DNA from 3 places in the Lysinibacillus sp. S1 genome. Region 2 is predicted to be linked to each of the others. Evidence: predicted binding sites of a transcription regulator. Region 2 holds the regulator's gene; each other region holds the start of a gene.
The links. The regulator NrdR, encoded in region 2, represses ribonucleotide reductase genes. The targets are predictions, from matches to a motif close to AACACNATATATNGTGTT.
Positions count from the first base shown of each region.

Region 1 (4,256 bases), 1.1 Mb from region 2:
TCATTGTCACACGACCATTGAAAATGAGTTTGAATTGTCGAAGCTAGCATCCTTATCACAGGATCAGCTTCATTTTGTGGAAGTATTTTTAACCTGCCGAGGAAATATTAAAGAGGTTGAAAAGGAACTGGGGGTTTCGTATCCAACAGTTCGAGGCAAGCTAAATGATATTATTTCATCCCTTGGCTATGCTCAAAAGAAGAAAAATGAAGTAGATGAGAAAAAAATTGTAAGCATGCTTGAAAATGGCGAAATCACAACAGATGAAGCCATAAAGCTCTTAAAAGACGAATAGGGAGGAACGACCATGAAAGAGGAAATTACAAAAGTGTTAACGATGATTCAAGAGGGCAAAATTGATGCGGATAAAGGATCAGAGCTGATTCAAGTGCTACAACAGAAAGAAGAATCAGAGAATAAATTTGTGGAAAAAACAAAGTATTTAGATAAAACGTTAAAGGTCCGTGTTGTATCCACCGAAAATGATAATGTCACGGTAAATTTACCAATTAAACTTGTCAAAGCCGTATTGATGGCAGGACACAGCATCGCTGCAAGTATTCCGCAATCTGAAAAATACGTAAAAGATATCGACATCAATCTTCTTCTTGAAGCAATTGAAAATGAACTAGATGGACAAATTGTAGATATAAAATCAGCAAACGGAGATTCCGTTGCAGTCTTCATTGAGTAGAGGCGACGAATGATGCATGTAAAAGTGAAAGCAAAAGACGTTCGCTTTACCGTCCCTGTTCCCTATACTGTGCTAACCATTGTCCTCTCCATTTTAACTTCTAAATGGATTCAGCAACAAGCCAATAAGTGGACAAAGGCATACTTCGATAAAAAGAAAATAGACTTTACCTTTCCCCTCATCGACAAAGAAATGTTAAAGCCGATTATCAAGGAACTACAAAATTATAAAGGACTTGTGCTAGTCGATGTCAAAGCTCAGGACGGGACTGAGGTTAAGGTTAGACTATAATCCCAATGATAGAATGGTAAGAGCATGTTATGATAAAAGCATGCTCTTTATTAATGTAATGAGCATCATTTGAAATGGGTAAGAGATGATCATTATTTCAGGACTTACGATAGAGACAACTATTTTTCAATGGTACATAAAATAGAAGATTTCTTTAAACTCAAATTAGAATTCTAGATCCATTTTAATAGAAAATCACGTACATCGTTAAAAATAGATTTTTGATTTGGGTATAAGTGATTAGTGGTAATCTATTTGGAACTACATAATTAAAAATACTGAATAATCCAAAAATAAAGAAGTTTAGAATCTAGATTTACTTTTCATTTGAAGGATGGTAAACTTAAAACTATTGAACAACAACAATATATTGTGTTCGTTTTACTAAGGTACTACTATATGTAGTTTAAAAGGGAAGTTCGGTACAATTCCGACGCTGTCCCCGCAACTGTTAAGCTGACGATGATAGCATCCACTGTGCATGCGCATGGGAAGGAAATCAGAGAATGAAGCAAAGCCAGGAGACCTGCCTTTATAAAACAAATTAATCATTTCTTCGGGGATTAAGAGATGGGAACGTCGGTATTTTTAGTATGTTAACGTTTCCATTTTAGCTATCTCTCTTAAAGAGATAGCCTTTTTATTTTATGAAAAGAGGGATTTCTATGAAACTTTATACGAAAACAATTTGTCCAAAATGCCTGTGGGTAAAATCTGAATTACAACGTGCAGGACTTGAAGCAGAAATTGTTAACATTGATCACGATGAACAAGCTAAGCAAACCATTATAGATGCAGGTTTTTTAAGTGTGCCTGTTTTAGAAATGAATGAAACCTTTATAGGAGATGTTCAGGAAATTGTTTCTCAAATTGAGTTGATTACCCTATGATCGTTTATGCAAGTCGTACAGGCAATGTCCGAAATGTTGTATCCAAATTAAAGGCAGAAGCTATCGAGCTCTCTGAAGAATTGCGACTGAATAAGCCGTATCTTTTAATTACCTACACAGATGGTTTAGGTGACATTCCAGCGAAGGTGCAACGCTTTTTAGAAAAAAACAGAGATTTTTGTAAAGGAGTAGTTGCCAGTGGCAATAGTAACTTTGGCCATCATGTATTTGGCGCTGCTGGTGAGAAAATTGCTACTACCTATCATGTACCCTTAGTAAGGAAATTAGATTTACGAGGCAATCAAACAGATTATGAAGCAATACAAACGTTTTATGAAACGAGGGTAATGAGATGAAAACCTATTTAAAGCTTAATAATGACGTACTGAATCGTTATAGTACAACTGGATTACTTGAGTTAGAAAAAGATCGTGAAGCTACGCGCCGCTACTTTTTAGAGTATGTCAACGTACGTTTGCGTTATTTTATAGATATTGAGGAAAAAATCCGCTATTTAGTTGATGAGGGCTACTATGAGAAAGCATTTATCGACATGTACGAAATGGAATTTATTAAGAAGTTGTATAAAAAAGCCTATGATTATAATTTCCGTTTCCCATCCTTTATGAGCGCCAGCAAGTTTTATGATAGCTATGCTATGAAAAGTCGTGACGGCGAAGAGATTTTAGAAAAATATGAGGATCGTATTGTTATTATTGCTTTGTATTTAGCTCAAGGCAACACAGCTTTAGCAGAACGTTCTGTCGAAGCGATGATGGAAGCCTATCAACCTGCCACACCAACTGCATTGAATAGTGGCAAGAAAGCACGTGGTGAATTAGTAAGCTGCTTTAAATTATCAATGGATGACTCCATGAATAGTATTGCTGAAAATATTGGCTATTGTTTAGAGCTATCACGCCTTGGTGGTGGAGTTGGGGTCAACTTAACAGATTTACGTCCATTAGGTGATCCAATTAAAGAGATATTAAATCGTGCAAGTGGTGTCATCCCAGTAGCGAAACTGTTAGAAAATTCTTTCAGTTATTCTAATCAGTTAGGGCAACGAAATGGCTCAGGTGTTGTCTATCTAAATATTTTCCATGCAGACATAGAAAATTTCATTTCATCAAAAAAACCAAATGCTGATGATAAAATTCGCCTCGCTACCCTTTCAACAGGGATTATTATACCTAGTATTTTCTTCGAACTGATGAAACGTGATAAGGATATCGTTTTGTTTAGCCCATATGATATTTTTAAAGAATATGGCAAACGTATGTCTGAAATTTCCATTTCAGACATGTACTACGAGCTACTTGATAACCCTAAAATTCGTAAAATTAAACGTTTAAATGCACGTAAGCTTTACACAGAGGTGAAAAAAGCACAATTTGAATCAGGCTATCCGTTTGAAATCTTTGATGATAATGTCAATAAGGTACATCCTTTAAAAAATATTGGACGTGTCAAAATGTCCAATTTATGTACAGAAATCTTACAAGTACAAGAGACAAGTATCATTACGGACCAGGATCAACCAAATGACTATGGATTAGATGTATCGTGTAACTTAGGTTCCATCGATATCCATGCAGCAAGTAAAGTCAATGATTTCGGCGCATTAGTCGATACAGCCATGCACCTATTAACGAATGTATCGCAAATGACGCACATTAAGAATGTACCGTCTGTTGCAAAAGCCAATCAATTAATGCATTCAGTAGGGCTTGGCTGTATGAACCTCCATGGGCATCTCGTGACAGAAGGCATCCTGTACGGCTCAAAAGATTCCATTGATTTCATGGATCACTTTATGGAAGCGATGAACTATTATTCTCTGAAATCTTCGATGGAAATGGCGAAAGAAAAAGCTGCAACCTTCTACCGATTTGAGGACAGTGATTATGCATCAGGTAGCTATTTTGACCAATATATCAATAAAACTGAAGAAGAACTATCGCCTGCTGTGTTGAAGGCGCTTGGCAATATTCCAATCATCACAAACAAGATGTGGGAAACGTTAAAGCAGGATGTAATGCAGTACGGTCTATTCCATTCCTATCGTTTGGCTATTGCCCCAACTGGTAGTATTTCATATATTCGTAGCTGTACGGCTTCAATCGCACCATGTACAGAGCGCGTAGAGGTTCGTGATTACGCCGATAGTAGAACCATTTATCCAATGCCTCATTTAACAAATGACAATAGTCATTTATATGTGGAGGCGTATGATGTGAATCCTTATGATTTAATTGATTTATATGCAGCTTCTCAAAAGCACGTTGACCAAGGTATTTCCATGACGCTTTATGTAAAGGACAATTGGACAACCGAACAATTGGCTAAAGTATACATTTATGCGTGGATAAAGGGCATTA
Region 1 is NZ_CP173154.1:344,794-349,049, reverse strand. It holds gene ACHZEU_RS01835 (DUF2089 domain-containing protein) at 1-295, shown strand, start outside; gene ACHZEU_RS01830 (SHOCT-like domain-containing protein) at 308-694, shown strand; gene ACHZEU_RS01825 (hypothetical protein) at 704-985, shown strand; cobalamin riboswitch at 1,356-1,534, shown strand; gene ACHZEU_RS01820 (glutaredoxin) at 1,651-1,875, shown strand; gene nrdI (class Ib ribonucleoside-diphosphate reductase assembly flavoprotein NrdI) at 1,872-2,231, shown strand; gene nrdE (class 1b ribonucleoside-diphosphate reductase subunit alpha) at 2,228-4,256, shown strand, end outside.
Region 1: the regulator NrdR is predicted to act here: its motif matches at 1,377-1,394, upstream of ACHZEU_RS01820 (glutaredoxin).

Region 2 (4,256 bases):
TGTCAAAGAAAAGGGTGCACATGCGGTCATTTATAATAATGAAAATATAGAAAGTACAGAAGAACAATTAAAAAAAATCCTGCATTATTGGGATGTTATTTCATGAGTTCTTTTATAATGCGTAGCAAGCCGACCTTGCTACGCATTTTTTTATGGGGAAACGCCATAATAAAGAATAATTTTTCAGAAAATAAGAACTTTTATATTCTCAATATATAATGTTCATCTTTTTTAAAATTGTGTTATACTAATCACCATAAAGTATATAATTAATTAATCTGAGTATGTACTCACAGGAGGATATTATAAATGACAGTATCAATTGCTATTAATGGTTTCGGGCGTATCGGACGTATGGTTTTCCGCCAGGCTATCGTACAACAAGATTTAAACATCGTTGCAATTAACGCTAGCTATCCTGCAGAAACGTTAGCACATTTGATTAAGTATGACACAAATCACGGAACATTTGAAGGTACGGTAGAACCAGCAGGCGATGCTTTAGTTGTAAATGGTAAACGAGTTCAAATTATTAGTGAACGTGATCCTTTAAAATTACCTTGGTCTACAATGGGTGTAGATATCGTTATTGAAGCTACAGGAAAATTTAATGAACGTGATAAAGCAGCAATGCACTTAGCAGCAGGAGCGAAAAAAGTAATCTTAACAGCACCAGGTAAAAACGAGGATGTCACAATTGTTTTAGGTGTAAATGATGACAAATTGGATATTGCGAAACATGATGTTATTTCAAATGCTTCTTGTACAACAAACTGCTTAGCGCCAGTAGCAAAAGTATTGAATGACACATTTGGTATTGAGAATGGTTTAATGACAACAGTTCATGCTTATACAAATGACCAAAAGAACTTAGACAATCCGCATAAAGATTTACGTCGTGCACGTGGATGCGCCCAATCCATTATCCCAACATCTACAGGTGCAGCGAAAGCCTTAAAATTAGTGTTACCTGAATTAGAGGGTAAAATTCATGGTATGGCACTTCGTGTTCCAACACCAAACGTATCTTTAGTTGACCTTGTAGTAGATTTAAATACAGATGTAACAGTTGATGCAGTTAATGCAGCATTTGTAAAAGCGGCAACAGAAGGTCCAATGAAGGGTATCCTTAATTTCTCTGTTGAGCCATTAGTATCTTCTGATTACAATACAACAACTTATTCTTCAACAGTTGATGGACTTTCTACAATGGTGTTAGGCAACCGCAAAGTAAAAGTACTTGCTTGGTATGATAACGAGTGGGGCTACTCTGCACGCGTTGTTGACCTTGTGAAAAAAGTGGCAAATGCTTTGGAAACGGTAAACGCGTAATAATTTCTATAGATAGCACATTGAAATCGAAAAGGTTTCAATGTGCTCTTTTTTTACAGAAACTATTCTTGTACTTCAGGTGCTTTAGATTTATCATGAGCCCACAAACGTGAATGCACTTTTCTTACATGTAGGAAATTTGTTATAATAGATATATTAAATTGTTGTAAACCAGGAGAGTAATTATATGAGATGTCCATCTTGCCAATTTAACGGAACGCGTGTTGTGGATTCGAGGCCAGTAGATGATAATAAAGAAATTCGTAGACGTCGTGAATGTGAGTCATGTGGCTTCCGTTTTACAACGTTTGAAAAAATTGAAGAGACACCATTAGTCGTTGTGAAAAAGGAAGGTTCACGAGAAGAGTTTAGCCGTGAGAAGGTACTTCGTGGGCTTATTCGTGCTTGTGAAAAACGCCCAGTGGCACTTGATGTGCTGGAGGAACTTGTTCTGTCCATTGAAAAAGATCTTCGTCGTATTGGAAATTCGGAAGTACGCTCAGAAGATGTTGGCGAAATGGTCATGGACCGCTTAGCCAAAATTGATGAGGTTGCCTATGTGCGTTTTGCGTCGGTCTACCGTCAGTTTAAAGATATCAATGTCTTTATTGAAGAAATAAAGGACATTATTCAACGTCAAACGGAGAAGAAATCATAGCAAACAGAGAGGATGAATGACGTTGATTCATTTATATAAGGAATTGCAGCCTGGCGATCCTTTCGACATTCGTCTACCTCATGCATTTTCTACACAAGAGCGTCAATTAGTTACATTATTTTATCAACCATTAACGGGATCAGAGCCAGTTAGCCTCTATTTAACATTATGGGCAGAAGCAGAGCAAATGCCAAAGCAGCAAATGACACATTATTATTTAATGAATGTGCTAGGGCTACCAATTGGTAAAGTGTTTGAGGCTCGTATTGCTTTAGAAGCTATTGGTTTGTTGCGTACATGGAAAAAAGAAAATGCTGGTGAGCGTAGTTTTTTATATGAGCTACAGCGCCCATTAGATGCAGATAGCTTTATGAAAGACCCGCTGCTGTCGATGTTTTTGTTTAGTAAAATTGGAGAGCAGGCTTATCGCAACTTACGTCAGCGCTTTATGTCACCTGTAAAGGACTCGGCGTTTAAGGATGTATCTCGTGCTTTTATTGATGTCTATAAGCCTGTTCATGCCAATATCCCATCAGATTTACAAGTGGATACGAGTCATAAGGATAAACAACAAAAAGTATATCCTTTTTATTTGGAGCAATTCGATTTTGATTTATTGCAAGCAGGTTTGTCTGAGCAATTGGTACCTTCCAATTTGTTGACATTTGAAGTGCGTGAAGCTATAGCCAAGTTGGCATTTTTATATCATTTAACAGCCCTTGATATGCAAAAAGTAGTCATACTTGCTTTAGATGATGATTTAGGAATTTCTCAGGAACGTTTACGAAAGGCTGCTGCTGATTTTTATAAATTAACCGTATCCAAGGAGCCGCCAAAACTTGCCCGTGTCACCGATCCTCTACCAGTAGCAGAAGCGGGACAAAAAACGAAGGATCAGGAACTTCAACACTATTTAGAAACAACGGCACCTGTCCAAGTTTTAAGAGATATAAATAATGGTAAAGAACCATTACAAACCTCAGTCCAACTTGCAGAAAATTTAATCGTTCAACATGGCATGCCAATTGGAGTGGTTAATGCATTGTTAGAATACGTTATGCTAACAACAGATATGAAGCTCCCTAAAAAATATGTGGAAACGATTGCTGATCATTGGGTACGAAAAAATGTCCAGACCGCTAAGGAAGCAATGGAACTTGCACGCCAAGAGCATGATAAATATACAGCTTGGAAAAACAAGCCGCAAACGTCCAATAAAACGAGTCAACAGACTAAAGGACGTTCAAGATATCAACGTGAAGAAAAAGTGCCTGAATGGTTCTATAAACGAAATGACAATCAAGAGGAATCTACTTCTAGTACTATAGATTTTGAAAAAGAGCGACAAAAAATATTAGAGATGCTAGGAAAAAGCGAATAGTAAAGAAGGTGAGCAGTAATCGAACCTATAAATGGACCACTAAAGCGAGCAATTAATGTACCCTCGTTCCAAGAACGCTATGAAGCCATGCGACGTGAAATTTTAGAGCACCCGCATGTGCAGGGATTTTTAGCGCAGCATGCAGATGAATTAAACTATGACAATGTTGAGCGAAATTTACCTAAACTGCATGAGTTTATTAGTCAATCTACTGAGTGCTGTGGGTGTGATAATACCGAACATTGTACAAACTATTTAAAAGGATTCATCCCGACATTAAGGGTTGTTCGGAATTCTATTGAAATGGACTATGTGCGCTGTGAGCAAAAGATTAGGGAAGAAGAACGCCGAGATGTTGCGAATATGATTGCAAGTATGCATATGCCAAAAGATGTGCTACAAGCAACAATTCATGATTTAAGTATTGATGATGAATCACGTGTGGCGATTGCACAAAAAGCAGCTCAATTTGTTAAAATAACAAAAGAAACTGGTCAATTACCTGCAAAAGGTTTTTACCTATATGGTAAATTCGGTGTAGGGAAATCCTTTGTACTTGGGGCATTGGCCAATGAATTAGCCTCTATTAAAATCCGCTCTGTGGTAGTTTTCGTTCCAGAATTTTTACGAGAAATGAAAAATGCCATTGGCGATAATACATTGAATGAGAAAATTGATTATATTAAAAAGGCTCCTGTCTTAATGCTAGATGATTTAGGTGCGGAGACAATGACTGCCTGGACACGTGATGAAATATTGGGGACTATTTTCCATTATCGGATGGCAGAGCAATTGCCAACTTTTATTACGTCTAATTTTAACTATGAAGAATTAGAGCATCACTTAGCTCAGTCACAAAAAGGTGATATTGAGGTTGTTAAAGCG
Region 2 is NZ_CP173154.1:3,995,830-4,000,085, forward strand. It holds gene coaE (dephospho-CoA kinase) at 1-106, shown strand, start outside; gene ACHZEU_RS19970 (glyceraldehyde-3-phosphate dehydrogenase) at 310-1,332, shown strand; gene nrdR (transcriptional regulator NrdR) at 1,520-1,990, shown strand; gene ACHZEU_RS19980 (replication initiation and membrane attachment family protein) at 2,007-3,371, shown strand; gene dnaI (primosomal protein DnaI) at 3,423-4,256, shown strand, end outside.

Region 3 (4,256 bases), 510 kb from region 2:
AGACCTGTTGCTACCCCTACCATTGTTCCTGTTGACCCTGTTGGTGCAACCGTTAATAAATGTGAGTTACGGATTCCAGTCGCTAAGATTTGCTCTTTGATATGAGCAGGCATTTTTTGCATAAAGCCTGTCTCTGTAAAGGCTTTACGTAAACGAGCTGTTTCTTCGTCTGTAGCACCTACTAAGAATGGGAAGCTACCACGCTCTTTCGCAAGCTCTGTAGACGCCTCATACGCAGTTTCAGCGATTGTTTTAAAGATTTCATCGACTAACGCATTACCTGCTTCTGAACCGTATTCTTTTTCACAGTAAATCAGCAAATCGGCTAAGCCCATAACGCCTAATCCAACACGACGTTCACCAAGAGCTTGTACACGGTTTTCTTCTAAGAAGTAAGGTGTCGCATCAATCACATTATCCTGCATACGAACACCAACACGAACTGTTTCACGTAGTGCTTCGTAATCAACTGATTGATTTTCTTTATTCGCAAACTGTGCTAAATTCACAGCAGCTAAGTTACACACAGAATATGGTGCAAGTGGTTGCTCGCCACATGGGTTCGTCGCTACAACACTTTGACCGTATGCCTTTGCATTTGTCATGTCATTGGCGTTGTCAATGAAGAAAATACCTGGCTCTGCCGAGTATGTTGCACATACATTAATTAAATTCCATAACTCTTTTGCTTTAATTGTACGGTATGTGCGGACTTTATAGCCCATTTTCTCCCATTCACGAACATCACCAACTTCATGCCATTTCGTGTTGTAAACGCTCATTTCTTCCTTTGTATATTCTTCAACGGCTGGGAAACGAAGCTCGAAGTCAGCATCTTTTTCAACTGCTTCCATAAATTCTTTTGTTAATGTCACAGAAATGTTGGCACCTGTTAAAAACTCTGGGTTATGAACAGTGTACGTGCCACCATCACGTAATTTATTTTCAGCCTCACGAATGATAGCTGTATCAAATCCACCTAAGCCTTCAATGTTTTTATAATTCACGATGCCTTGATACATCGCTTCTTCTTGCATAGAAAGTGGCTTGAAGTTTAATTTTTCTTTGGCTAGACGGATGATTGTTTCATCCGTTGTATTTTCGATCAGGTAACGCAGAATACGTGGATTTTGCATTTTGGAAATAATAAACTCCACAATATCTGGATGCCAATCTGCTAGCATAATCATTTGTGCGCCACGACGTGATCCACCTTGCTCCACAAGATGTGTCAATTTAGCAATATCATCTAACCAGGAAACAGAACCAGATGATTTACCGTTTACACCACGAGCTAATGTGTTGCGTGGACGTAATGTTGAACCATTTGTTCCTACACCGCCACCACGGCTCATAATCTCCATAACTTGCTTACGGTGATCACTAATCCCTTCACGAGAGTCAGCGACAAATGGCATCACGTAACAGTTAAAGAAAGTTACATCTGTTTCAGAACCAGCTCCATAAATCACTCGTCCAGCTGGAATGAATTTCAAGGATACTAATTGCTCATAAAATTTTTCAAACCACTCTTGACGTTTTTCTGGTGTTTTTTCAACAGCAGCAAGGCCTGTTGCGTTTCGTTTTGCAATTTGTTCATAAAATATCTCAAGAGGCTTTTCTAACACGTCAATTGAACGCGTAATCACACCCGTTTCTTGCTCTTGCGGATCGTCTAATGCGCTACGATAATCCTCTTCAATCAAAATCTCTGCTGTTTTTGTAGACATGTCCAATTTTTGAATTGTCCCTAAACCACGTGCAGGAAATTTCGGATCAGCTTTTACCGTTAATACAACAAAGTCGCCGGCTTTCAATGTTTTCTTTTCTGTGTCTTTAAACGAATAGCGATCGATCATGACAAGTCTTGATACACCTTTGTGTGTAATATGCATATCAGATGTTACGGGGTGTACCTGCGGGAATTGTTCAATATCTTTGTTTAACTGTTCAAATTGATTGTTTACTTCGGGTTGATGATTTGTGAGTACCATCGTTTAGCCTCCCTTGTTCTCTTCATTACAAAATAAATACACAATATCTTGTGTCGTTAAACACTACATATTGTGTATATGTCTTTAAAAAAGATACTATATATAGTTTTTTAATTCAACTCTTGCTTTTTTTAATAGATTCAGAACTACTTGTTATGACTAGGATTGAACGTTAAAAAATATTTTTTTCATACCATTTTTTACTTTTTAAAGTTCCACTCATCTGAAGCATATTTTTTTTCTTCTAAAGCTTGCACATATTCTAATTGCTCCTCAGAAAGTGTAAATGGTTTTAATTCAATTTGCAACGATTTTGCAAAGCCATCTCTAAAAGCTGTCACACATTGTTCAACTGTCACTGGCTCTTTTACAAGACTGTTGATGGCAACAGCCTTTTCTGGTAGCTTTTTACGCATACGATTCTTCGCTTCTTCACTGGAGAAATTAAATACGGATAATAATTTCTCTTGATCCAAATCTAATAAAATGGCGCCATGCTGTAAAATGACACCCTTTTGACGTGTTTGAGCACTTCCAGCTATTTTTTTCCCTTCTACGACAAGTTCATACCAACTTGGTGCATCAAAGCAAACAGCACTTTTTGGACTCTTCAGGTCCGCTCTTTTCTCCTCTGTATCAGGTACACTAAAATAGGCATCCATACCTAGGTTATGGAAACCTTGCAAGATTCCCTCACTTAACACACGATATGCCTCTGTCACAGATTCTGGCATATTCGGATAGCTTTCCGTCACAATGACACTATAAGTTAGCTCATGTTCATGTAGGACAGCTCGTCCACCAGTTGGTCGACGTACAAAACCTAAGCCTTGTTCACGCACAGCATCTAAATTAATATCTCTCTTAGCTTGTTGAAAATAACCAATGGATAATGTCGCAGGCTCCCACTCGTAGAAACGAATTACTGGTGGAATTAACCCCTCACTATGCCAATCAAGTAAGGCTTCATCTAGTGCCATATTAAAAGAAGGACTACATTTCCCTGAATTTAAAAAATACCAAGTTGTCATATGCTCATCTCCTACAAATATAAAATGATCCATCAGGCCCCACCTGTGGGTCAACTTTAACGAATATTATACTACAGTTCAAATTGCGAACGATTGCTTGTGTAACGAAAAAAGCGATTTCGCTACAACCTAGTTAATTTTATCAAACTCATTGGACTATCGCTAGCGCATCTTTTATAATAATAGAGAAGATAGAAAGGGGTAAGAAAATCTTGGACATACTTATCACAATCGGTGTCGTTTTAGTAGTCACAATTGCATATATCGGAATTAATGCACTACGACTCAAAAAAGCCGTAACCAACCTAACACAAGAGCAATTCATAGAAGGCTATCGTAAAGCCCAGCTGATCGATGTTCGTGAGCAAAAAGAATTTGATGCTGGTCACATTCTTGGTGCACGAAATGTGCCTTCGACAACACTACGTCAACGTTATAAAGAAATCCGCCCAGATTTACCAGTATATCTATACTGTCAAAATACAGGCCGTAGCTCACGTGCTGCACTATTTCTTAAAAAACGTGGGTACAACCAAATTTACCAACTTCAAGGTGGTTTCAAAACTTGGACAGGTAAAATAAAAGCAAAAAAATATTAATGCTCTCATCAAAAAAAGTCGTCTCAAAGTACTATGAGACGACTTCTTTTTTAAAAAATTCAGAGTTTCTACTATATTATATCTATTTCAAATGATGCTGTACAAGCTTCATGTCATCAAAATAAAAAAGTAAAGCAACAAAACGCATTATAGTCCCCTTATTTGATACAAAATCTACTTTGAACGAGRTCGCTACTTAGTCGGGTCRTCATAAAAATGAGCGCTTTGGTGTCTTTTTGGAGCGGTTTTCACTTATGTTTGAGCACTTCGAAAGCTACGTTGAGCAATCTTCCAATAAACCACCTCATATTTAAAAACTCCTTCACGAAACACTTTGTATGACCAAAAATACTATTTTTCGTTAGAGATATGCCAGTTACGAACCCTATTCTTCTATTTTTCTGAAAATAGTTAAAATTTATTGTTGAATAATTTTAGAAGCACTGTTAGGATGTATAATATCTTACAATAATAATTGATTATCAAGTTAATAAGCTATGGATGCTATGGATCAAACTATAGCAGGAGCAGTTCTGGAGAGAGCGCACATTGCGTCGCCGAAGGGTTCACTATCTCAGGCAAAAGGACAGAGGAGTAATACAGCTTTTATAAGCGATGCTACACCATTTCAT
Region 3 is NZ_CP173154.1:4,504,601-4,508,856, reverse strand. It holds gene ACHZEU_RS22705 (vitamin B12-dependent ribonucleotide reductase) at 1-1,994, opposite strand, end outside; gene ACHZEU_RS22700 (biotin/lipoate A/B protein ligase family protein) at 2,195-2,974, opposite strand; gene ACHZEU_RS22695 (rhodanese-like domain-containing protein) at 3,238-3,624, shown strand; glycine riboswitch at 4,148-4,224, shown strand.
Region 3: the regulator NrdR is predicted to act here: its motif matches at 2,054-2,071, upstream of ACHZEU_RS22705 (vitamin B12-dependent ribonucleotide reductase).